DNA from 3 places in the Streptococcus sp. 10F2 genome. Region 3 is predicted to be linked to each of the others. Evidence: predicted binding sites of a transcription regulator. Region 3 holds the regulator's gene; each other region holds the start of a gene.
The links. Region 3 encodes NrdR, which represses ribonucleotide reductase genes. Its sites were predicted from a motif close to ACACNATATATNGTGT; they were not measured.

Region 1 (5,659 bases), on a different contig from region 3:
GCTGCCTAAAAACCAGCAGGCGTGACCAAGGTTTGATTGCTTGTGTTGAACTACGGTCTTATTATTAGCAAGCTACGATGAAAGTCAGCCTAGTACTTTCATAAGAGATGAATAGGCTCGCAGCTACTTCACTTGAGCTATGTGTGGAGTAACTGTTAAATGAAGACATAGCCTATGGTTGTAGACAAATATGTTGGCAGGTGTTTGGACGTGGGTTCGACTCCCACCGGCTCCATCTTAACTTCTTGTAAGTTTCTAAAACTTCCTATAACTTCATAAAAACCTTGAGAAATCAAGGTTTTTTATTGTTTACTTCCCAATTCTTTCTTGTAACTTTCTATAACTTTTTGAAAAAACCCGACCCTAAACGAAATTTAATATAATTCCTTTTATTGTTAGATAAACCAAAAACCACTCCTAAATCGGAGTGGTCGGCGTTCGACAATCAATGGAACCTTCGCTTGCATGATAATCTCTTTAGTGACTTCTCTAATACGGAAAAAGTCAGCCTCTAACAGGAAACTAGTGGAATTACTACTCCCTCAAGTTTTCCCAAAGTATAATCTGCTTCGCTGCAAGTGACTTGGGGACATCTATGATTCGCTGATTGGATGAACCTCTAAATTGAAGAGCCATATTTCGTTTACTCATATCGTAACGTCCATCAACCAAGATGTCAATATGCTTCAAAAGTTCCAACTTGTCAGGTGTTTCGAGGGCAAGTTCCTCCCATGTATAGCCTGTCCAAGACCAGATATCTTTGGTTGGTAATTCATTTCGAATTCGCTTAACTAGAGGTAGAAGAATTCCTGTATTCAGGAAGGGTTCTCCACCTAAAAGCGTTAGGCCTTGAACATACGGTTGGGCAAGATCTTCCATAATTTGTTCTTCTAGATCCAAAGTATAAGGGATTCCTGCAGAGAAGGACCAGGTTGCGACATTGTAACAACCAGAACAATGAAAAAGACAACCGCTAACATAGAGAGAACAGCGAACTCCTTCTCCATCTACAAAGTTAAAGGCCTTGTAATCCATAATACGACCTTGACTAAGTTCTTCACTTCGCCATTCTTGGGGTTTTGGATTATTCATAAATCCCCCTTATTAAAGGCTTGAGCCATTCATGTGTTTCACACGGGCTGTAATTTCCTTGTGTCGCCCTCGAACCATGGGTCTAGCCTGCGGATTTCCTAAATAGCCACAAGTTCGCTTTACAACATCAACCATTTTAGGATCTGTCATACCACAAGAAGGACAGCGAAATCCCTTCTCAGTTGGTTCAAAATCGCCAGAAAAACCACAAGCGTAACAATGGTCAATAGGAGTATTGGTCCCTAAATAACCAACCCGATCATAAGCGTAATCCCAAACTGCTTCTAAGGCTTTAGGATTTTGTTGGAGAACAGGGTATTCACAATAATGAATAAAACCACCTGTTGCCCCGGCTGCTGGATAATCTTTTTCAAAATCTAATTTTTCAAAAGGAGTTGGATTTTTCCGCACATCATAATGAAAACTGTTTGTGTAATATTCTTTATCGGTCACATTTTCAATGAGGCCAAATTTTTCAGTATCCAAACGACAAAAGCGATCTGTTAAACTTTCAGATGGAGTTGAATAAACTGAAAAATGATAGCCGTATATCTCTGACCAGGTCTCAGTCAAGGATTTCATCTCACGAATAATATCCAAAGTAAAGGTTTTCGCTTCTGGATTATCTTCCCAGTCTCCACCATAAAAAACACTCGCCACTTCATACAGACCAATATATCCAAGGGAAATAGTGGCTCTGCAATTGCGAAAGACCTGATCCACAGAATCTTCCCGTGCTAAGCGTTTCCCGAAAGCACCAAATTGATAGAGAATAGGCGCATTAGCCGGACTTGCCTCCTTAACCCTCTTGATTCGATACACCAAAGCATCTTTGGCAAGTTCCATTCGCTCACGAAAGAGTTTCCAAAAAGCAACTTTATCACCACTGGTTTCCAAGGCAATTCTCGGTAAATTGACAGTAACCACACCAAGATTCATACGTCCAGCGTTCACTTCTACTCCTTGCTCATCTTTCCAACCTTGGAGAAAAGAACGGCACCCCATAGGGACCTTAAAGGAACCGGTTAAATCCACAATCCTATCATAAGACAGAATATCCGGATACATACGCTTGGTCGCACATTCCAGAGCTAACTCCTTAATATCATAGTTGGGGCTTCCTGGCTCTAAGTTCAATCCTTTTTTTAAGGTAAAAATCAATTTAGGAAAGATAGCTGTTCGCCCTTCTCGTCCCAATCCCTGGATGCGAATATTCAAAATCGCTTTCTGAATTTCCCTTTCAAACCACGATGTACCCAAGCCAAATCCAAGTGATGTGAAAGGAGTCTGTCCATTGGAGGTAAAGAGAGTATTAATTTCATACTCCAAAGATTGCATGGCATCATAAATATCTTTTTTCGTTTTTACACGGGCATACTGTTCTAACTTTCCTTCCTGGACCCATTCCTTTGCATCTTTCAGATGCTTCTGATAATTAAGTTCCGCATAAGGAGCTAGGATTTGATCAATCCGATCTGCAGAACAGCCGCCATACTGACTGGAGGAAACATTGGCAATAATTTGAGAAATTTGTGCAGTTGCTGTTTGAATCGATTTAGGGGGCTCAACCTCTGCATTTCCAATTTTAAAGCCTTTCGCGAACATTCCTTCAAAATCAATTAAACAACAATTGGTCATAGGAGTATAGGGGCTATAATCCAAATCATGAAAATGAATAAGTCCTTTTTGGTGGGCATTCGCTATATGTGGCGGTAAAAGTTTCAGGCCAATAGCTTTTCCGACAACACCTGCTGTCAAATCTCTTTGAGTGTTGAAAACTTCCGCATCCTTATTGGCATTTTCATTGACCAAATGACTATCTTGATCTAAGAGCTTATAAATGGCTTGATTGATGTCTAAGGATTCTGAGCGCTCTTGCTCTTTTTTCTCCGCATACAATTGGTAAGCCGCAAGTAGCTCTTCTTGTTTCACATTTAAGAGAAAGTCTACCACCAATTGTCGAAGATCTACTGCAGAAAGGACATCTACATCCAACTGCAAGAGTCTCTCTTCTAAACCTTGCAGGACTTCCTGTAAATCCTGCTGAGACAAAAGTCTTTCCAAGTCTTGATTACTACGTTCGAGGCTTAGACATAACTTTTGAAAGTCAAAAGCAATCGATCGACCATCACGCTTCTTCACAGTTAAGCGTTGCAAATTGTCTACACGATTCTTCATCTAATAATCCTCCTTTTTACGAATAGAACTAGTGTATCACTTCACAAGTAAAAAATCAACATCTAGTGTTGTTTTGATTTTTAACACTATATCTAGTCCTTTTGTTTAGAAGAATGAACTTACATATTAAACAACAGCCAGGTATACCCCAACATCTAGCATCAAAAAAGAGGCTGAGCTCAAGCTGCAACCTCAAAATATTAGTGAATCATAAATATGTGACAAAGTCATCAATTGAACCAAGCAACAATCACTCCCTGTGTTGTAGCAAGACTTTGCTGTTTTTTAGTCAATACAATCTACTAGCTCTATGAGCCGTCTCTATCTGTTCTAATAAACCGTGGGGGAGTTAGAAAACAAAACTGTTGCAAGTATCAGAATTCCTTTCTGCTCTCTCCTTATTTCTTATTTAATCCCCAATGCAATCCGTGCGTAACGACTCATTTTTTCAACTGTCCAAGCTGGATACCAAACAAGCTTGACATCTACTTTCTGAACCTCTTCAAGTGGTCGAAGAACATCATAGATCTGTGAGGTTAATAAGTCTGCTAAAGGACATCCCATCGTTGTTAAGGTCATATCAATTTCCGTATGACCTGTTTCTGGCTCAAATCGAATTTCATAGACTAGACCCAAATTTACAATATCAATTCCTAATTCTGGATCCATGACCTCTTCCAAGGCATGAAGAATCTTGGTTTTAATTTCTTCCACTTCTACTTCTGTATAAGCCATGAATTCTCCCTAATCTTCAATAAAGTCACGCAGTGGTTTTGAACGACTTGGTTGTCGAAGTTTACGCAAGGCTTTTGCTTCAATTTGACGAATCCGTTCGCGAGTAACATTGAAAACTTTACCAACATCCTCAAGTGTGCGCATTTTGCCATCATCTAAACCAAAACGAAGACGGAGCACATTCTCTTCTCTATCTGTAAGCGTATCTAAGACTTCATCCAATTGTTCACGAAGGACAACACGGGTCGTATAATCAACTGGATTTTCAATGACCTCATCTTCAATAAAATCTCCCAAATGGCTGTCGTCTTCTTCTCCAATTGGAGTTTCAAGTGAGACCGGTTCCTGAGCAATTTTCAAAATTTCACGAACCTTATCTGGCGTCATATCCATGCGTTCAGCAATTTGTTCTGGAGTAGGATCCTGTCCTAATTCTTGAAGCAATGTCCGTTGCTCTCGGACCAGTTTATTAATTGTTTCAACCATATGTACCGGAATCCGAATGGTTCTTGCTTGATCTGCAATGGCCCGAGTAATGGCTTGGCGAATCCACCAAGTTGCATAAGTTGAAAATTTAAAGCCTTTAGTATGATCAAACTTATCCACCGCTTTCATCAAGCCCATATTTCCTTCCTGAATCAAATCTAGGAATTGCATACCACGTCCTACGTAGCGTTTTGCAATGGACACGACTAAACGTAGATTGGCTTCAGCTAAGCGTTGCTTAGCTTCTAAGTCACCTTGTTCCACTAAAATAGCTAATTCTTGTTCTTCATCATTGGTTAAAAGAGGCACAACCCCAATTTCTTTCAAATACATCCGGACAGGATCGTTGACCTTAGCTGAATTGCTTCCAAGCAACTCCTCATCCGACAAATCCTTTTCCTCTTCCTCGGCTGCCAAAACACGTTGGCTTGGATTTCCATCTTTATCCGTGATTGCAATACCTGCATCTTGAATTCGTTGCAAAAGATTATCAATCCCGTCAGCATCTAAACTAAAAGGGATTATAAGAGAGCTATTAATTTCCTCATCTGTTGCAGTTCCGGAAAGCTTATGATTCCGAATAAAATCTGCTATTTGAACATCTAATGTTGTTACTTCTTTTTGTTTTTTAGCCATTCCTTACTCCATTTTTCTTTTTTGGGCAATTAGTTCATTTAAGTCAAGTGCAGCCTGATCATGCTGTCCAAGCTGCGAGGCTGCTTGAATCGTCTTAACAATTTCTTTATTTTTTTGTTTATACTTTTCTAATTCTTGGGTTTGTAATAATTGCTCAATCTCCTCATCCCCAATTTGAGGAGGTAAATTCATTTCTAGAATTTGATACCATAAACGATTGATTGCTTCTGTCTCTTCATCCAAATCTTGGCTGGTTAATTGCCTTTTTTTTAACAATAGTTGATAGAGATCTTCATGATCTTTTTCAACAAAGTGAAAATTTTCCAAAAAACGAAATTCATTTAATAGGGAGCTATGGTGGATGAAGCGATGAAGCAGCTGCCTCTCGGTATGGATTAACCTACTCTGAGGAAGACTTATCGGTATCTCTACCGGAGCTATTCGCACCTGATTGACTGAGCCAGCTGCTCCTTGAACACGAGCTTTAGCGACTAGCTGCTCCACTTGGATTTGATCAAAAGCTGGAGCCTCT
Region 2 (5,659 bases), on a different contig from region 3:
TCATAAGGGCTTTATTAGCGTTGTATCGGAGGAATACAAGGACTTCCTCAGTCCACCCTACAGTATCATATAAGGAGCGTGTATAGGCTTCTTCATTTTCATACAGGGTGTAGAGGAGGTCATACATCCAGTTTTTGAAGGTTTCTTGTTCTTCATCTGATAGCTCTTTAAATCCTAATTGGAATTTGTAACCAATATAGGTTCCATGAACAGACTCATCCCGAATAATCAACTTGATAATTTCTGCAACATTGGCAAGTTTGTTGTTACCCAAGTAGTAGAGAGGAGTGAAAAATCCTGAATAGAAGAGGAATGTTTCCAAGAAAACACTGGCTACTTTTTTCTCAAGTGCTGTTCCACTTTCATAAATTTTGTTAATGATTTCAGCCTTCTTTTGGAGATAGGGATTTGTGTTAGTCCATTCGAAGATTTCTTCGATTTCAGCTTTTGTATTTAAAGTTGAAAAGATAGAAGAGTAAGACTTGGCGTGAACGGATTCCATAAATTGAATATTGTTATAGACAGCTTCTTCATGAGGAGTCCGAACATCTTGGCGGAGAGCTTCAATACCAGCTTCAGATTGCATGGTATCGAGAAGTGTTAATCCACCAAAGACCTTACCCACCAAGTCTTTTTCTTGGGCAGACAGTTTTCGCCAATCATCCAAATCATTGGAGAGAGGAATCCGAGTGTCCAACCAAAATTGCTCGGTTAATTTTTCCCAAGTTGATTTATCGATAACGTCTTCGATATTGTTCCAGTTTATGGCTTCGTAGTAGGTTTGCATGCTTACTCCTTTTGAAATGATTGATTCAAAAGAAAATCAGTAGCTAGAAAAGCAATCCGATGGTAGGAGAACTGTAGTTCCAGAAAAGAGGATGCAGAGATTTAGCTGTTGATTTTCAATAAGATTAGATAACACAGCTTTCACATTGGTTGGCTCCAACTTCAGCTCCATCATCGGTGAAGGTACGGATATAGTAGATGGATTTGATTCCTTTGTTGAAAGCATAGTTTCGTAGAATAGAGAGATCACGAGTGGTTTGTTTGGTTTCTTTTTTCCATTCGTAGAGTCCTTTAGGAATGTCGCTGCGGAGGAAGAGGGTCAAAGAGAGACCTTGATCGACATGGTCTGTAGCGGCAGCATAGACATCGATGACTTTACGCATATCCATGTCATAGGCGCTGGTGTAATAAGGGATGGTGTCTGTTGAAAGACCGGCAGCTGGATAGTAAATTTTACCGATTTTCTTTTCCTGACGCTCCTCAACCCGTTGGGTAATAGGATGGATGGATGCAGAAACATCGTTGATATAGGAAATAGAACCATTTGGTGCAACTGCTAATCGATTTTGATGATAGAGTCCATCTTTCATAACAGCCTCTTTCAGAGCTTGCCAGTCTGCTTTACTTGGGATAAAAATATCTTTGAAGAGTTCTTTTACCTTGTCCAATTTTGGTTGGTAGTCTTTTTCCAAATATTTATCGAAGTAACTGCCATCGGCGTATTTTGATTTTTCAAAATTGGTAAAAACTTGGCCTCGTTCACGGGCAATAACATTGGATTCTACTAAAGTCCAGTAGTTCATTAAGAGGAAGTAGATATTAGTGAATTCTAAAGACTCCTCTGATCCATAATGGATGTGGTTTTGAGCGAGGTAGGAGTGAAGTCCCATAGCTCCAAGTCCAAAAGTATGGGCTTGGCGGTTTCCGTTTAGCACTGACGGCACAGCTTCGATGTTAGAGGAGTCTGTGACAAAAGTGAGTGCACGTGTCATTGTACGGATGGATTTTCCAAAGTCAGGGGAAGTCATCATATTGACCACATTTGTAGAACCGAGGTTACAAGAGACATCCGTTCCTAAGTGAACATAGTTTTGAGCGTCATCAATGAGACTTGGTTCTTGAACTTGGAGAATCTCGGAGCAAAGATTACTCATAACGATTTTTCCATCTACAGGATTAACCTTATTGGCAGTATCAATGTTAATGACATAAGGATAGCCAGACTCTTGTTGTAGTTTAGAAATTTCAGTTTCTAAATCGCGGGCTTTAATTTTAGTTTTACGAATACGTGGATTTGCGACTAGTTCATCATATTTTTCTGTGATGTCTAGGTAGCTAAAGGGAACTCCGTACTCTTTTTCAATTGAGTATGGACTAAAGAGGTACATCTCCTCATTGTTACGAGCTAACTCATAGAATTTATCAGGAACAGTAATTCCTAAGGACAGTGTTTTAACCCGAATTTTTTCATCCGCATTCTCTTTTTTAGTGGAGAGGAATTGAATAATATCTGGGTGGAAGACATTGAGATAGACTGCTCCAGCTCCTTGACGTTGTCCTAATTGATTAGAGTAGGAGAAGCTATCCTCGAAAAGCTTCATGACAGGTACAACTCCAGAAGCTGCTCCTTCATAACCTTTGATAGGAGCACCGGCTTCTCGGAGATTACTGAGGGAGATACCGACTCCACCACCAATACGAGAGAGTTGAAGAGCCGAGTTGATGGAACGACCGATAGAGTTCATATCATCTGTTACTTGAATTAAGAAACAAGAGACTAGCTCTCCTCGACGGGCCCGACCAGCATTCAAGAAACTTGGTGTAGCAGGTTGATAGCGTTGATGAATGATTTCATTAGCAATATTTTTGGCGATCTCTTCATTTCCATCCGCAAAGTAGAGGGCGTTGAAGAGCACTCGTTCTTCCATTCCTTCTAAGTATTCATTCCCATCGTTAGTTTTAAGAGCGTATTGATTGTAGAATTTGTAAGCGGCCATGAAAGATTTGAATTGGAATTTTTGCTCCAAAATAAATTGGTAGAGTTCTTCGATGAAAGCTGGCTGGTATTTTTGAATAAAGAGTTCTTCGAGATAGTTCTCCTGGATAAGGTAGTTAATCTTTTCAGTAATAGAAGAAAACTGTCGGGTATTGGGGAAGACATTCTCTTTAAAGAAGGCTTCCAAAGCTTCTTTATCCTTATGGAGCATAATTTGTCCATTCACTGGACGGTTGATTTCATTATTTAAACGAAAATAAGATACATTTTCTAAATCTTTAAGACCCATGAGGGTTCTCCTTTCAAATGGACAGGTGATTTTATTCAAAACGAGGAGGCAGGGCGCTAGTCCCTGCCTCTATTTATTAAGCTAATTCTTTTAGTCGGCCTGGTTGAAATCCAGCAAAGTTTCCTACTGGTGAAACAATGACTGGAGCAGTCGCAAAGCCCATTTGTTTGACTGTATCAATGTGTTCAGGTTCAAGGTCTAGATTTATCTCTTTGTAAGACACATGATGATCATCTAAGAATTTCTTAGTCATGCGGCATTGCATGCAGTTATTTTTTGAATAAACTGTTACCACAAGGGGACCTCCTTCTCATTTTTGAGTATGAAAATAGTATAGGGGAAAGTGGGAGTTTTGTCAATATTTTGTGCTTATAAACACTCAGTATACAAGATATAGTGGTTTGTGTTTTTTTATCTTGATTATATCAAGGATAGCGATTCTTTCTCTATCAAAATCTTGTGTTATCTTTTTCTTTTGAGAGTGAAAAAAGTCGTTTTTTCTGAAAGCGACAATTTTTTCTTGAAAAAAACCAAGACTAGTGATATAATTCTTAATTGTAAGGGTTATCAAAAACCTAAGAATAAATTTAAAAGGAGAGTCACTATGGCTTCTAAAGATTTTCACATTGTAGCAGAAACAGGGATTCACGCACGTCCAGCAACACTTTTAGTGCAAACAGCAAGCAAATTTGCTTCAGATATCACCTTGGATTACAAAGGTAAATCAGTAAACTTGAAATCAATCATGGGTGTTATGAGCCTTGGTGTTGGTCAGGGTGCTGATGTAACAATCTCCGCTGAAGGTGCTGATGCTGACGATGCCATCGCAGCTATCTCAGAAACAATGGAAAAAGAAGGTTTGGCATAAGGAGATGACAAATATGCTTAAAGGAATTGCAGCGTCTGATGGTGTTGCTGTTGCTAAGGCATATCTACTTGTCCAACCAGACTTGTCTTTTGAGACAGTTTCAGTTGAAGATACGAATGCAGAAGAGGCTCGTTTAGATGTGGCTTTAGAGGCTTCTCAAAACGAGCTTTCTTTTATTCGTACGAATGCAGTAGATAGTCTTGGAGAAGAAGCAGCACAAGTTTTTGATGCCCACTTGATGGTATTGGCTGATCCAGAAATGATTGGTCAAATTAAAGAAACCATTCGTGCTAAGAAAGTCAATGCGGAAGCAGGACTAAAAGAAGTGACAGATATGTTCATCACTCTCTTTGAAAACATGGAAGACAATCCATATATGCAAGAGCGTGCTGCAGATATTCGTGATGTAACCAAACGTGTGCTTTCACACTTGTTAGGTGTTCGTTTGCCAAATCCAGCGGCTATTGATGAAGAAGCGATTGTGATTGCTCATGATTTGACTCCATCTGATACAGCACAATTGAATAAAGAATTTGTTAAGGCTTTCGTAACGAACATTGGTGGACGTACAAGCCATTCTGCGATCATGGCCCGCACCCTTGAAATTGCAGCGGTACTTGGAACTAATAACATTACTGAAATTGTTAAAGACGGTGATGTATTAGCTGTTAACGGTATCACAGGTGAAGTGGTGATTAATCCGTCAGAAGAAGTTATTGCTGAATTCGAAGCAGCTGGCCGTGCTTATGCAGAACAAAAAGCAGAATGGGCTCTTTTGAAAGATGCTCAGACTGTGACAGCTGATGGCAAACACTTTGAACTAGCAGCCAATATCGGTACTCCGAAAGATGTTGAAGGGGTTAATGATAATGGTGCGGAAGCTGTTGGTCTTTATCGGACGGAGTTTCTTTACATGGACTCACAAGACTTCCCAACAGAAGATGAGCAATATGAAGCTTATAAAGCTGTTTTGGAAGGTATGAACGGGAAACCAGTTGTGGTTCGGACAATGGATATCGGTGGAGATAAAGAGCTTCCTTACTTCGATCTTCCAAATGAAATGAACCCATTCCTTGGTTTCCGTGCTCTACGTATTTCCATTTCAGAAACTGGAAATCAAATGTTCCGTACACAATTGCGGGCTCTTCTTCGTTCGTCTGTTCATGGTAAATTACGGATTATGTTCCCGATGGTGGCTCTTCTTTCTGAATTCCGTGCTGCAAAAGCAATCTTGGATGAGGAAAAAGCTAACTTGTTGGCAGAGGGTGTAGCAGTAGCTGATGATATTCAAGTCGGAATTATGATTGAAATTCCTGCGGCAGCCATGATTGCAGACCAATTTGCTAAGGAAGTTGATTTCTTCTCTATTGGAACGAATGACCTTATCCAATATACGATGGCGGCAGACCGCATGAATGAACAAGTTTCTTACTTGTATCAACCATACAACCCATCAATTCTTCGTTTGATTAATAACGTCATTAAAGCAGCTCATGCTGAAGGTAAATGGGCTGGTATGTGTGGAGAAATGGCTGGAGATCAACAAGCTGTTCCTCTTCTTGTAGGAATGGGCTTGGATGAGTTTTCGATGAGTGCGACTTCTGTGCTTCGTACGCGTAGTCTGATGAAGAAATTGGACACTGCTAAAATGCAAGAAATGGCTAACCGTGCTTTGACAGAGTGTGGAACAGCTGAAGAAGTTCTTGAGCTTCAAAAAGAA
Region 3 (15,216 bases):
AAAATCTTGTAGGAACCTCTCCCCTTCTTGGGAAAATAAAGCAGCCGATTTTTCTCCTGCCAGCATTCGTTCTGGGGAAACTTGGGAAACCATTTCTTCCTGCTCCCGCACAAAAACTTCCACAGCCGCGATATGGACACAATAGCCCAATAAAGCTATGTCCGAACATGAACAATAGTCTTGTTCTCCTATTACTGAAAAGTGAACCTCTTCTGCTAAAACTTGGAAGAGTAGTAGATCATTTTGATACCCTTGAAACTCAACTTCTCCCGCTTGATACAGTGCTTTCCCTTCTTGGCGCACCTTTCCAGGAATCATACGCATCGTTATTTCCTCTCTTGTCAAAAAGAGACCCTAACTCTTGAGTTCAAGGATCTCTTGATCATTATTTCCGTTTTCGTGCAATCAAATGAATTGGCGTTCCTTCAAAAACAAAGGCTTTGCGAATTTGATTTTCTAAGAAGCGCAGATAAGAAAAGTGCATCAATTCTTCTTCATTGACAAAAATTACAAAGGTCGGCGGTTTGACGGCAACCTGAGTCGCATAGAAGATTTTTAGTCGTTTTCCTTTATCTGTCGGAGTTGGATTTACAGCAATCGCATCCATAATAACGTCATTTAACACAGCACTTGGAATCCGTAAGTTCTGATTTTGACTAATTTCCTTAATCATCCCTGGTAACTTGTGCAAACGCTGCTTGGTCATAGCGGACACAAAGATAATCGGAGCGTATGCAAGATACTGAAATTGATCACGAATATCTTCTTCCCAGTTTTTCAGAGTATGATTATCCTTTTCCAAGGTATCCCACTTGTTCACAACAATGATGATTCCTTTTCCTGCCTCATGGGCAAAACCAGCGATTCGTTTATCGTACTCACGAATTCCTTCCTCTGCATTCAGAACCATGAGCACAACATCCGAACGATCAATGGCCCGCATAGCCCGCATAACAGAATATTTTTCCGTATTCTCATAGACTTTACCGGACTTACGCATCCCTGCAGTGTCAATCATAGTAAATTCTTGACCCTCTGAATCCACAAAATGAGTATCAATAGCATCGCGTGTGGTTCCCGCAACTGGACTGGCAATCACACGATCCTCACCCAAAATGGCATTGATCAAGCTCGATTTTCCAACGTTTGGACGACCAATTAAGCTAAAACGAATAACATCTGATTCTTCTTCCGCATCCTCTGCGGGTAAATTTTCAATGATGGCATCCAAGACATCCCCTGTTCCAATCCCGTGCACACTGGAAACAGGATAAAGCTCGCCTAGCCCCAAAGAATAAAAATCATAGATATCATTTCGCATCTCTGGATTATCAACCTTATTGACAACTAAAATAACAGGCTTTTCAGTTTTATAGAGCATCTTGGCTACATACTCATCCGCATTAGTGATTCCTTCTTTACCCGAAACGACAAAGACAATCACATCTGCCTCATTCATAGCAATCTCAGCCTGATGCTTAATTTGTTCCATAAAAGGGGCATCAACGTCGTCTATCCCCCCAGTATCGATAATGCTAAAAGAGCGATTCAACCACTCAGCCTGAGCATAGATTCGATCCCGAGTTACCCCTTCCACATCCTCGACAATAGAAATTCGCTCACCGGCAATCCGGTTAAAAAGCGTCGACTTCCCTACATTCGGACGACCTACAATCGCCACTGTTGCTACTGACATGTTTTCTCCTTTACTGATTACGCCGGTTTGCACCTGGCAAATGTATTTCTTTCGCTAGATAACGCAAACGTTCCATAACACGTTGTGCCTGCCAACTCTCATCTCCCTCTTTTCCCTTGGACATGCGTTGCTGAAGATCTGAAAAAGAAAGATTGGAACTAAAGAAAGTAGGCAAGTTCTCCTGCATTCGATATTGGAGAATTACTTGTAAAACCTCATCTCGCAACCAAGATGAAAATTGCTCCGCTCCAATATCATCTATAATTAGACAAGGAGCACCTTTAACCTCTTCAATCTGTTCACGAACAGTATTGTTTTTGAACCCACCCTTCAAATCCTGCACAAAAGTTGGAAAATGCAACATCACGGTTGAAATCCCTCTGACCATTGCTAAGTCGTTAGCAAAAGCTGCCAACAAATAAGTCTTACCTATTCCAAAGTCTCCATAAAGGTAGAGCCCCTGCTTCTGACTCGGATAGTCCACAATAAATTGAACTAATTGTTCAATTGTCATCCAACGATCATCAAAATCAAGGTCTTCAAGACTAATCCCTCTAAGACTTTCTGGTAAATTCAGTAAACGAATACGACTCCGCATCTCCTTTTCTTTCTCAGCAGCAATGAGCGCTTCCGTTTCTTTGTAGCTCACATCCGCATAACCTTGATTCATAACAAGAATTGGTTGATAGCCCTTGGCTAGATAGGTCTCGTCACCATTTCTAAACTGGTCACGCTCACTGATAAACTGACTAAATTTAGAGATAGATTTCTTGATTTCTGCCGAATTCAACTGGTGTTCCTGAATAAAGGTAGCTACGTCTTTATCCTGCATGATTTCTTCAACCAATTGTTGGTAATCAAACCTTCCCTGCGCTCTTCCTTCCAGGGCCTTATTTACTGATTTCATCTAGTTTCCTTCCCCTTTTAATTGTTGGAATAGACGCTTATGTTTTGCTTCACGAGCCTGCATCTCTTCGGGAGTCGTTTGATCCACATAATCCTTTTGACTCCATTCTGGAACATTCGATTGTTGCGGTTTCGTTTGTCTTCTTCCTTGAGTTTTGAAAGAGGCTTTCGGAGAGGATTGACTCTTTTCTTCCCTTTTTTTACGAACCCGAAGTATCGCTTCTTCTGCACTCACAATCCCTTGTTTCTTAAAATCCTCTGCAACTCTCAAGACATACCGCTCATTAATATGTAAGCTAGTATCGCGATTATAGGCCAACAGTAATAGAATGCTGATAACCTCATCTAAAAAACCTTGTTTTTGCAGACTTACAATGAGTTCCTGTTCCTTGTCATTGACCTGACTTCCTCTGGTATCCTTTAGCTGGCTTAGAAACTCCAAAGCTGATTGTGATTTACTCTCACTCAAGAAAAATGATTCCTCAGGACTGAAGTTAGCAGAGATTGCCGTTTGTTTTAACTTGGTCTCCATTCGCTTGACGGAGATTCGACCTTGGACAGCGGTTGCTTCAGCCAATTGATACAGATGGTTCCAGTTCAAATGATACTGCCTTGCATACAGCTCCAAAGCCAAGATATCCGTGTCTTTATCCTCATAGCTCAACTGGCCTTTTTCCATGCGAACCTGAAAAGTTTCCTGATCAAAATAATTGGGCTTAGGTTTTACTGGTTGCTCTCCTACCAAAAGACCATTAAAGAATTTACCCGTATCAACTTCCTGTTTTTGCCCTTGCGGCTTAGCGGGTTCGAGTGCCTTTAGAGCGACTTCACCAATTTTAGTTTTTAATAAGGAACGCAACACATTATCTTGGAAAAAATCATCTCCTCCAAGGGGAGCTCGCAGATAAAGATAGGTCGTATCCGTTTGGTAACGATCGACCAATTTAACCGCCTGCAAAAGCTCAAGCGCCTGATTAAAACGTTCTGGACCAAATTGTAGATGGTTTAAGACCTGGGAAACTTGCGTCTGACTGCGTCCATCATCCCAAAAACTTAAAAGATAGTGATACAGAGCAAAGGCATCCGAACCAATGATTGGATAGTAATAAACCAATAGAGCTGTGCTATCTTTTTGAGGAACTCTACCTTGTCCATAAAAGAAATAATCATTCGGCTTCACTATCTTCTCCTTTCTTCCGGAATTGTCGTAGCAGTTCTTCAACTTCGCTCAATTCATTAAAGCGCTTATAGACACTGGCAAATCGAAAATAAGCAATCGGATCTAACTCAGATAAAGCCTCTAGCACATGGTCTCCGACTTTATCTGAAGTGACTTCACCACTCGATGTATTCCGCAAAGTCGTCTCAACCTGTTTCACCAACTCCTTAATTTGCTCCGGTGTAACAGGGCGTTTTTCAGCAGATTGGAAAATACCATTATAAATTTTAGAAGGTTCGAAATTTTCACGACGTCCGTCTTTTTTGATGACAACTAAAGCCTTGGTTTCAATCCGTTCATAAGTTGTATAGCGATGTTGACACTTTTCACAAATACGTCTACGCCGAATGGCAACTCCTTGTTCAACTTGCCGGCTATCAATCACCTTCGTTTGATCACTTTGACATTCAGGACAACGCATGGTTCACCTCCAACGATTCAATACTTCATTATACCATGCCAAACACCGTATTCGTAAAAAATCGGCAAAAAGCACCTTTTCTTACTCCCAGACTTGGTATTCCCGATAGCTCTGCTTGCCACATGTAAACAAAGTAAAAAGCCAGATCGAGCGATCTGACCTTGTACTAATTGGACGTGAAGAGAAAGCACCATCCCCTAACATCTCAGGGAGCAGACAATTGTTCCTCTCAAATTTCAATCTGTTATTTAGAACAGAAATAGACTTCCCTTTAATCAACCACGGTTAATTCTAGACTGCCAACTCCACTTCCATATTCAACTCTGTATACTCCGACTTCCAAGTGTGGTGGGATTACGAAAGTACCGCTGGAAACTTGCTGCCCCTTTTTAAAGGTTTTACCATGACTTGCCAATTTTTGAACCAACCATTGAACTGAATGCAGTGGATTCCCTAATACTTGTGAAGAGACTCCTTGATCCAGTACTTGACCATCTTTGGACAAGACACCTGAAATAGCTGCCAAATCCTCAACGGTATAGTTTCCCTTCAAATCTTGCTCCTGTCCATAGACAATCCGCCCCGCTACTGCAGAATCTGAAACCACGAGATACTTATTTAATTTTGGAAACCAATCCTTAAACCGAGCATCTGGCACTTCAATTCCAGGAGCAATCGTCAATTTCCCCAATAAATCCTCTAGGCTATCTTTCAGAGATAGATCTTCCTTGGCCCGGAAAACCAATTCAATTTCGATGAGCGGCTCCATTAACTCACCAAGAGACACCTCAGCAGGTCCTTGGATAAATTGAGAAGTCGTTTCCTGCCCATAAAACGGTTCTGTTGAATTGAACATTCGCTGTGTCTCTTCACTAGTCAGACTAACCTTGTAGCCTTGGACTTCCTCACCTCTTTGAGCCACGAAAGCATCTTGGATTTGATAAGCTGTATCAATATCTTCAACAACACCATCCAACTCACTCATAGCCAAGGGAGCGCGTTGCTCCAAAGCCTTAAACAACTTTTCCGATACCTCTGCAACTAAATGTTCCTTTTTATCCATAGACAAACACTCCATTTCCTTTTTAGTCATTATAGGAAATTCTCCTTTTAAAATCAATATATTTTCTGAAAATTTTTTATTTTTTGTAAAAAGAAAAAGCAGCTAGTTAGAAAGCTAGCTGCTTTGGAGTAAAAATTAGGCCATTCAAACAAGGCGGGCAAACACTTCCAATCCAAAATGATCACTAACAATCGGGCTGCTCTTGCCATCAAAGATGACAGCCGAACGATCCACCTTCCAATCGCTGGATAAGAAAGCAAAATCGATTCGCAGTGGTGGTGTTTTAGCCTCCCAGCCATCAATATGGCCACCCATAGTAAATTCACCCGAAACTTCTTGAGCTACTAGATGACTATCTTGAAGTTTTAACGGACTGGCTAAAATATGACTGTGCCCCTCTTGACCAGCAGGATTGTTAAAGTCTCCCATCAATACAAGTGGGTAACGACTTGATTCCAACTCCTGCTCTAGACGCTGCCACTCCGCTTGGAAACCTTTATTCCACCAAGATAAATGAACACTGGCAACTTGAATTGTTTGCCCATCGACTACCGTCTCAGCTAGTAAAACTTGACGACGGCGATAGTCGGTTGGATCATCACTATCTGAAACCAGTAATTCCCTAGCTTCAAGCGGCTCCTTCGATAAGATCGCAACACCTTCATGGTAACGATCATAACCAATATGATTATAGGCCCAACTCCAGTAATAAGTTAAACCAACTTTTTTCAATTCTCCTACAAGAACATGGGCAAAATGATCGTCATGAATAGCAAGAAGTGGCTGAGCCACCTCGTAGCCCGCCACTTCTTCCGCAGGGGAAGAGTTAATCTCCTGATTAACTTCTTGCAAACAAATGACATCATATTCCTCACGAACAATTTGCTGAACCAGATCCGCCAGTTTTTGTTCTGGCTCTTCCTCCATCCAAGAATGGGTGTTCAAGGTTAAGAATTTCGCCATTTTTCCCTTTTCTATTTAAAATCTTAAAGTTCTACGCTTGCTACTGTATCATCCTTGGTTCCTTGACCAAGTTTGGTTACAGACACGCTTTGAACAAAGTCTTGATTTGTAAAGACAACAATAGTTGTTGTTTCACGACCAGCTTCACGGATAGCATCCAAATCAGCTGTTACCAAGCGATCTCCACGGACAACTTTTTGACCTTCGGTTACATGAACTGTAAATGGTTTACCTTCCAAACTTACAGTATCCAAACCAATGTGAATCAAAATTTCAAGACCTTCTTCGGTCAAGAGTCCAAGAGCGTGTTTTGTTGGGAAGATGCTCGTTACAGTTGCATCTACTGGTGCATAGAATTCACCCGCACTTGGTTCAACCGCAAAGCCATCACCCATCATTTTTTGCGAGAATACTGGATCTGAAACAGAAGCCAATTCCACAACGTTACCATCTGCAACACTTGCAATTTCAACAGCTTTACCTTGAGGTGCTGAAGATTCCGCAGGGGCATCATCAAAGACTGTCATGACAGTTTGAGGGATAACTTCACCCGAGTCCAATAAATCTTGGATATCTGACTTCAAGACATCTGCTTTTGGTCCATAGATAGCTTGAACTCCAGAGTCTTTCATAACAAGACCCATAGCTCCTTCTTTTTTCCACAAGTCCTCAGATCCAACTTTATCTGGGTCTTTAACCGTAACACGAAGGCGAGTCATACATGCGTCCACATCAGCAATATTGCTTGCTCCACCAAGAAGATTGATAATATTCACCGCTTGTGAAGGTGCTGCTACTTTACCATCAGCAGAACCCGCTTCAGCTGAGTTCGATGCCCCCATACCTTCTTCATAGTTTCCATTACGTCCTGGAGTTGCATAGTTAAATTTGCGAATCATGAAATCTGCCACAAAATACATAACAAGTCCAAAGAGAGCTGTTACCCAAACAAAGTTCAGAATATCCATTCCTAGGCCTGCATTGATTGCTAGAGGTGTACGAGTCAAAAATTCGATACTTCCGAATGAGTGCATCCGCAAGTTAACGATATCTGCCATACCAAAAGCAAGACCTTGGATCAGAGCATACACAACGTAAAGTGGCATAGCCACGAACATAAACATGTACTCAACAGGCTCAGTAACACCAGTTAAAAATACCGCTAGAGCTGTTGCTGTCAACATTCCTTTGTATTTATCTTTTTTGTCAGCATCCACATTTTTGTAGATTGCAAATACGATACCCATCAAGATACCCATCGAACCAATCATTTGTCCTACTTTAAAACGTGCAGGTGTGACTGTCTCTAGAAGGTTATTGTAAGCCGTTGTATCTCCAGCAGCTTTTAGGTTTGTCAAGTCCGTAACCCAAGCCAACCAAAGTGGATCTTGTCCAAATACTGTTTGACCAGCTGTTGCACCCGTCATAATTTCGTAAGTACCACCTAAAGCCGTGTAGTTGATTGGAATCGTCAACATGTGGTGAAGACCAAATGGCAATAGGAGACGCTCCAAGGTACCAAAGAGGAATGGTGCGATAATTGGTGCATTTTCTTGCGAGTTCGCAATCCAAACACCAAAAGCATTGATACCAGACTGAATGACTGGCCATACAACAGATAAAATAATGGCTACAATAACGGAACGAAGAATAACTACAAATGGTACGAAACGTTTTCCGTTAAAGAAAGAAAGGGCATCTGGAAGTTTGCGGTAATTGTAATATTTGTTATAGGCAGTTGCTCCAACAAATCCGGCAATAATACCAACAAATACCCCCATGTTCAAGGCTGGTGCTTCAAGAACACTTACAAAGTAATCTGACACTTTAATGGTTGAACCAAGAAGTGTTTGAACCGTTGCATCTGGATCCTTTAGCATATCTCCGTTAACACCCAGAATAACCCCTGTTAAACGGTTCAAAAGAATAAAGGATAGACCAGCTGCAAAAGCACCACCAGCACGTTCCTTAGCCCAGCTACCACCGATAGCAAGGGCAAAGAGGATGTGGAGGTTTCCGATAACACCCCAACCAATCTGCTCAAGAACGCTACCAATCATCACCAAGGCGCCAACCTCAGGTCCCAACATTGGAATAGACTTACCAATGGAGATCATCAAACCCGCTGCTGGCATAACAGCGATAACCACCATCAGAGCTTTACCGAATTTTTGCCAGAATTCAAAGCTCGTTAGATTTTTGAATGTATCTTTCATCATTCATCTCCTCATATATTTAATATCTTCACGATAGGCAATCGTTTGACTTACAAGAAATATTATACAGTATTCCCGAATCCTTGTAAAGGTTTTCAAAAAGTTTTTGTCTAAAAAGGTTGAAGTCTAAACTTCAACCTTTTTAACTTAAATCTCTCATTTTGTAACCGACACCACGAATTGTTTCAATATAACTAGCTTGACCTTCTAGATCAATTTTTCCTCGTAGATAACGGATATAGACATCCACAATATTGGTTTCTCCTGGATTCTCATATTTCCAAATACGCTCCAGAAGCTCTTCCCGGCTTAGAGCAGTTGGACTGCTCATTAGGGTAACTAGCAGATCATATTCACGTCGGGTCAACGCTAGTTGCTCCCCATTACGGTAAACCAAATGATTAGCCAAATCTACCTTGAGATGGCGGTGCTTGGCTATTTTTTTCATTTGACTACAATGTTGATCAATAAAATCACGCCCTCTAAAAATCGACGCAATCTGTTCTAATAAAACAGGGGCCACAAAGGGTTTGACAGTTGCTACCACAGCATAGCGTTGAATCAACTCCTCCTGCTGCTTCAATTCATCCGGAGTAGCCAGGGCAATAATCACTGCTCCAGGACGAACCTTCTCCAACTCCTGTAAGAAAACTTGATTAGCTTCAATCCCAGCCTGAACGTCAAACAAAAAGAGATCAATTTCAGTTGAGGTCGCCAGGGTAAAAACTTCCTGGTGATGTTGAAACCAATGGACTTCATACCCTGTCGACTCCAACTCAAGGGTGAGGAAACGAGCCAAATGACTTTCCTGCTCAATGATTACAATACGTTTCCCCATAGTTTCTCCTTATTCTTCAGAATACCAAGAATAGTGGTAAATCCCTTCCTTGTCCTTACGCTCATAAGTATGTGCTCCGAAATAATCCCGTTGTGCCTGAATCAAGTTAGCTGGTAGATTCGCAGCTCGGTAACTATCATAGTAATTAATAGCACTCGCAAAAGTTGGAACTGGTAGTCCATGCTGAATAGCCAAAGCCACAACTTCACGAACAGCAGCTTGATATTCTGCTGTTACTTGACGGAAATAGTCATTCAAAAGTAGATTTGGTAAGTCTGCATCTTCCTTGTAGGCATCTGTAATCTTTTGCAAGAAGCGAGCACGGATAATACATCCAGCACGCCAGATAGAAGCAATCTCACCAAATGGTAAATCCCATCCTTCTTCCTTACTTGCCACGCGCAATTGCGCAAAACCTTGTGCATAAGACATAATTTTAGAGAAATAGAGAGCCTTACGGATTTTCTCAATCAACTCAGCCTTATCTCCTTCAAAGGCTGCTACATCTGGACCAGCTAAAACCTTGCTAGCTTCAACCCGTTCCTCTTTATAAGTAGAGATATAACGAGCAAAGACTGATTCTGTAATCAAAGGTAGAGGTACACCTAAATCCAAAGCAGATTGACTCGTCCACTTACCAGTTCCCTTGTTCCCTGCTGCATCCAAGATATAGTCTACAATTGGGCCATCTTGATCTTGGTCATCTTTACGACGAAGGATATCCGCTGTAATTTCGATAAGATAAGAATCTAGCTCCCCCTGATTCCACTCCGTGAAAATATCAGACATTTCTTCCGCAGATAGTCCTAAAAGCCCTTTCATCAAGTCATAACTCTCTGCAATCAATTGCATATCGCCATACTCAATTCCATTATGAACCATTTTCACATAATGTCCAGCTCCATTTGGACCGATATAGGTCACACAAGGTGCTCCATCTTCAGGTGCTTTAGCAGAAATCTCTTCCAAGACATCTGCGACTAACTCATAGGCTTCCTTTTGTCCACCAGGCATGATAGACGGTCCTTCTAAAGCACCTTTCTCACCACCAGAAACTCCAGTTCCAATGAAGTTGATTCCTGAATCCGCTAATTCCTCATTCCGACGAATTGTATCTTTGTAGAAAGTGTTTCCCCCATCAATCAGGATATCCCCCTTATCTAAATAGGGAAGTAAGGCTTGAATAGTTGCATCAGTTCCAGCCCCAGCTTGAACCATCAACATAATGCGACGAGGTGTTTCAATGGAAGCTACGAATGATTCCACATCATAACTCGGTACAAAGTTCTTATCCGGATGGCTGGCAAGCACATCATCCGTTTTTTCTTTACTACGGTTATAGATTGCTACCTTATAACCACGGGACTCGATATTGAGAGCAAGATTACGTCCCATTACAGCCATACCAACAACACCAAAATTTGCTTTTGACATGAGTTTCTCCTTAAACTATTTGTTCCCATTATACCACCTAGAAAAGTCTTCTGCAATTTTTAGAAAGAGCAAAAACTGCGGACAAGGGTCACGCAGTTTCTCTTTCATTAGGCAGCTTCTACCTTTTCTTTAATTTGAATCTCTCCGTCTTTCAAGTCAGCTACCAGTTCTTTAGCTTCTAAGTGATCGAGGTGGAAATCAGTTACACGGTCTCTGATTTCTTGCTCAATGACTCTGCGAAGTGGTCGAGCTCCCATAGCGGGATCATAACCTTTTTCAATCAACATGTCTTTCACTGGCGCGGTGACATCTAAGCGAATTTCTTTTTTACCTAAAGTTCGATTCACATCTGCTAACATCAAATCTACAATCTGGGCCAAATCCTCTTTTTCAAGATGGCGGAATTCAATCACTGCATTAAAGCGGTTAAGGAATTCTGGACGGAAGTACGGAGCTAATTTTTCCATCAAATCTTGATCATCCGCCTCAGTATGATGGTAACCAAATCCAGCATTAGAAGTGGCAATAATCACTGTGTTTTTGAAGTTGACCCGGTTTCCTTGACCATCCGTCAAATGACCATCATCCAAGACCTGTAAGAGCAAGGTTAGAACTTGTGGATCAGCCTTTTCAATTTCATCAAAAAGAAGAATGGAGTAAGGGTTTCTGCGGACTTGTTCGGTTAAGGTATTACCATTATCATCATAGCCCACATAACCAGCAGTTGTACCAATCAATTTCGAAACTGCTGTTTTATCCGCATATTCAGACATATCTAGGCGAATGACAGCGTCTTTATTGCCAAATAATTCCAGGGATAATTGTTTGGCTAACTCTGTTTTACCGACTCCAGTTGGGCCCACAAAAAGGAAGCTACCAATTGGACGATTCCCATCATCAAAACCAGCGCGGTTACGGCGAATTGCACGTGCAACCATTTCTACAGCTTGATGCTGTCCAATTACTTGATGTTCTAAACGATCTTTTAACCCCTTCAAACGCTCAATGTCATTTTCTCCCATTTGAGCAACTGGAATTCCTGTCAAACGTTCTACTGATTCTGCTACATCATTCACAGACGCTTCCATTTGTTTGCTCGCTCTTTGGTCATGGATTTGCTTCTCCAAGTCCTCAATCCGAAGTTTGTGCTGCAAAGCTACTTCAAAATCTTGAGCCTCCACGGCCTGTTCTTGTAGCTCTTTCTCGGATTGCACCTCAGCTTCCAATTGAAAAACATCTACTTCAGAATGTTGTGCTGCTAAATGGGCTGCCGTAATATCCAGCAAGTCAATTGCTTTATCTGGAAGACTTCTTTGTGGAATGTACTGAACAGAGTAATCAACTGCTGCTTGTAGAACACTATCTGGCAAAATTACATTGTGATGGTTTTCATAGAGTGGACGAATTCCTTTGAGAATCTCAACAGTTGCTTCTGGAGAGGGAGCCTTCACTTTCACCTCATTAAAGCGTCGTGCCAAGGCTGCACTCTTCAAAATGGTATTCCGATACTCATCTTCCGTGGTTGCCCCGATTAAGGTTAACTCACTCCGAGATAAAGCCGGCTTGAGAATATCTGCTAGTCCCTTCGAGCCACTCTCTCCACCTGTGCTGCCAGCACCAAGGATTTGATGAATTTCATCAAAGAAGAGAAGGATATTTCCAGCTGCTTGAACCTCCTCCAGTAGCTTTTGAATGGTCTCTTCAAAACTACCTCGGTACTGGCTACCAGCTTCAAGGTTGGAAATATCAATGGAAATAATTTCCTTATCCTTAATTGCAGCTGGTACCTCTCCTTTTACAATAGCTTGGGCTAGACCTTCTACAATAGCTGTTTTACCAATACCTGCATCCCCAACAAGAATTGGATTATTTTTAATACGACGAGCTAGAATTTCAGCTGCTTCTTGAATTTCTTTCTCACGACCAAGAACCGGATCTAAGCTTCCTTGGCGAGCTTCTTCTGTTAAATTACGGCCTAATTTTCCTAAAACACCATCCATCTTTACTCCTTTCCGTTGAACAACTTCCTGGGTGTTCCCCATCTCTTGCTGACGATAGGCTGCAAATTGTTCAGGGCTAACTTCCTGCCCATTAATCCGATACCGGCGCGTTTGTCCTTGAAAGCCTTGCGAAGCCATCAAGCGTCTCATGAGTTCATCCATTTGATTAAATTGGTTGTTGTAGTAGTTTGTCATATATCGTTACCTCTTCATTTTTAAATACTATAGATCAGTTAGTCTTTGACCAATACTTACTTTTTGACCTTTACTGACCATAATTAATTTTAACAAGATTGTAACATATTGTCAACATTTTGTTACCTTTTTTTACAAAAAAATTCCTGAGAGTAAAACTCCCAGGAAAATAAAGGTTATTCTTCTGTAAAGAGGTCTTGAAGAGAAGCAAAAGGATTATTATCTTTCCTAGTCTCAGCCTGCTGCCGAGCATAGTCCTCCTCAGACAGTACTTGCCAAGCAGCCCCCTGCGGCATACTATCCTCTGCTTCCTCCTCTGGCGTCAAAACCTTGAGAGGAATCTCTAAGAGAATATTATCAGCCACACTATCTTTCAAGCTAATACCGTCACCTTCAATCGGCAACAAATACAAGGCTTCTTCCTCACTCAGAGAAGTAGCCTCCTCAGCATCGCCAAATACTTCTGCTACCGGGTAATTTTCTTGTAACACGACTGGCTCAAGACTACGACTTGAAGCTAGGGTAATATCATAAGACAACTGATACTCTAAAAAATAGAGACCATTATCATAACTCACTTTTCCAACAGCTCTTAATTGGCTTAAATCTAAAATTTCAGGATTCCGTTCCTGTAAAGATTTTAACAAATCCAATTCTTGATCAAACACTAGGCCATTCGGCTGACGACGAATTTCTTGTAAATGAAACATAAAACTCCTTACATTTTTTCCAAACGGGCAATCCGTTCAGGAATCGGTGGGTGGGTATAGAAAAGACGCTGCATGCTACTCATTTTTCTAGGCTCATTGATATAAAGAGCAGCACTGGCCTCATCTACTGGACGCTTACTAGCTGGTCCGCCTTCTAACTTTTGAAGGGCTGAAATCATCCCTTTCGGATTGCGGGTTAATTCCACACTAGAAGCATCTGCCAAAAATTCCCGTTGACGCGAAATAGCTAATTGTACTAAGGTCGCAGCAAGTGGTGCCAAAATAATGGCCAACAAGGATAAGAGGAGAAATACAACATTCGCCACTCCCTGCTGATTATCATCCGAGGAAGAGCGACGACGGCCTCCCATACTGTACCAAAGATTCCGTCCTGCTATATTCGATAGCATCGTCACAGCACTAGTCAAAGCTACTGCAATAGTTGAGATACGAATATCATAGTTCCGAATATGGCTAACTTCGTGACCTATAACAGCTTCTAATTCCTGTCGATTCATCCTATCTAATAAACCAGTCGTAGCTGCAACAGCTGCATTTTTGGGATTTGAACCGGTTGCAAAAGCATTCGGTGATGGATCTTGTACCACATAAACTCGTGGCATAGGAATCTGGGCTACCATAGCCATATCTTCTACAATATGGTAATAATCTGGATAGTCCTTCTCATGAATTTCCTGAGCTCCATTCATATACATCACCATTTCCGTAGCTTGGAAAATCATACTTAGAGCGTAGATACCCCCAATAATGAAGGCCGTCAAAACTCCTCCCCAAATATTCCCCAACCAAAGATAACCAACTGCAGCTCCAATCAAGGCTAAAAGGAGAAAAAAGACAAAGAGCAATACCCAGGTACGCCTTTTATTACTTGCAATTTGGTCAAATAACATCTCAATCTCCTAATCCATTACTGCCAAAATCAATTTTAGGAACAACTTTTTCTTCCTCAGGAATTTGTAGAAAATCCTCTGGTTGAAAGTGGAAAAAATTAGCAATGATATTGGTTGGAACGGTCTCTAATTTTGTATTGTATTTAGCAGTTACGCTATTGTATAGCTGCCGAGAATAAGCAATTTTATTCTCTGTGTTAGTCAACTCCTCTTGCAGCTGAAGATAGTTAGTATTAGCCTTGAGATCTGGATAATTCTCTGCAATCGCAAAGACACCTGAAACCTGACGGCTAAGAGCATCACTAGCGGCCATAGCCTCGGCAGGGCTGGTTGCTTGCTGAATCTGGGTGCGGAGACTTGTAATTTTATCTAGAGTAGACTGCTCGTATTTGCCGTAACCCTTTACAGTCTCCATTAAATTAGGAATCAAATCATTCCGGCGCTTCAGCTGGACGTCAATCTGACTCCAAGCCTCTTGGGTTTGCATACGTGAACGAATGAGACCATTATAGGACACAACTCCATAAACAAGTAGCACTATCAACAATCCAAATATAATCCACATTTCTAAGCATACTTCCTTTCGTAAAACTAGTACTAGTATATCAAAATTGAAGGGGAATGTGTTAGAATAAAGGAACAGA

Region 1: the regulator NrdR is predicted to act here: its motif matches at 3,354-3,369, upstream of nrdD (anaerobic ribonucleoside-triphosphate reductase).
Region 2: the regulator NrdR is predicted to act here: its motif matches at 3,456-3,471, upstream of nrdH (glutaredoxin-like protein NrdH).

What each region holds. Positions count from the first base shown of each region.
Region 1 covers NZ_JBTGGE020000041.1:10,755-16,413, reverse strand. Annotated here, with positions in the region: RNA gene ssrA (transfer-messenger RNA) at 1-238, shown strand, start outside; gene nrdG (anaerobic ribonucleoside-triphosphate reductase activating protein) at 535-1,092, opposite strand; gene nrdD (anaerobic ribonucleoside-triphosphate reductase) at 1,105-3,270, opposite strand; gene ACXM1Q_RS07170 (metal-sulfur cluster assembly factor) at 3,676-4,005, opposite strand; gene rpoD (RNA polymerase sigma factor RpoD) at 4,015-5,127, opposite strand; gene dnaG (DNA primase) at 5,131-5,659, opposite strand, start outside.
Region 2 covers NZ_JBTGGE020000015.1:498-6,156, forward strand. Annotated here, with positions in the region: gene nrdF (class 1b ribonucleoside-diphosphate reductase subunit beta) at 1-787, opposite strand, end outside; gene nrdE (class 1b ribonucleoside-diphosphate reductase subunit alpha) at 912-3,071, opposite strand; gene nrdH (glutaredoxin-like protein NrdH) at 3,148-3,366, opposite strand; gene ACXM1Q_RS04330 (phosphocarrier protein HPr) at 3,676-3,939, shown strand; gene ptsP (phosphoenolpyruvate--protein phosphotransferase) at 3,944-5,659, shown strand, end outside.
Region 3 covers NZ_JBTGGE020000002.1:87,307-102,522, forward strand. Annotated here, with positions in the region: gene ACXM1Q_RS01130 (SNF2-related protein) at 1-324, opposite strand, end outside; gene der (ribosome biogenesis GTPase Der) at 386-1,696, opposite strand; gene dnaI (primosomal protein DnaI) at 1,707-2,603, opposite strand; gene ACXM1Q_RS01145 (DnaD domain protein) at 2,604-3,782, opposite strand; gene nrdR (transcriptional regulator NrdR) at 3,769-4,242, opposite strand; gene ACXM1Q_RS01155 (2-keto-4-pentenoate hydratase) at 4,514-5,335, opposite strand; gene ACXM1Q_RS01160 (endonuclease/exonuclease/phosphatase family protein) at 5,450-6,268, opposite strand; gene ACXM1Q_RS01165 (PTS transporter subunit IIBC) at 6,292-8,487, opposite strand; gene ACXM1Q_RS01170 (winged helix-turn-helix transcriptional regulator) at 8,627-9,322, opposite strand; gene gndA (NADP-dependent phosphogluconate dehydrogenase) at 9,332-10,756, opposite strand; gene ACXM1Q_RS01180 (AAA family ATPase) at 10,864-12,951, opposite strand; gene ACXM1Q_RS01185 (YceD family protein) at 13,128-13,661, opposite strand; gene htpX (zinc metalloprotease HtpX) at 13,670-14,572, opposite strand; gene ACXM1Q_RS01195 (LemA family protein) at 14,574-15,137, opposite strand.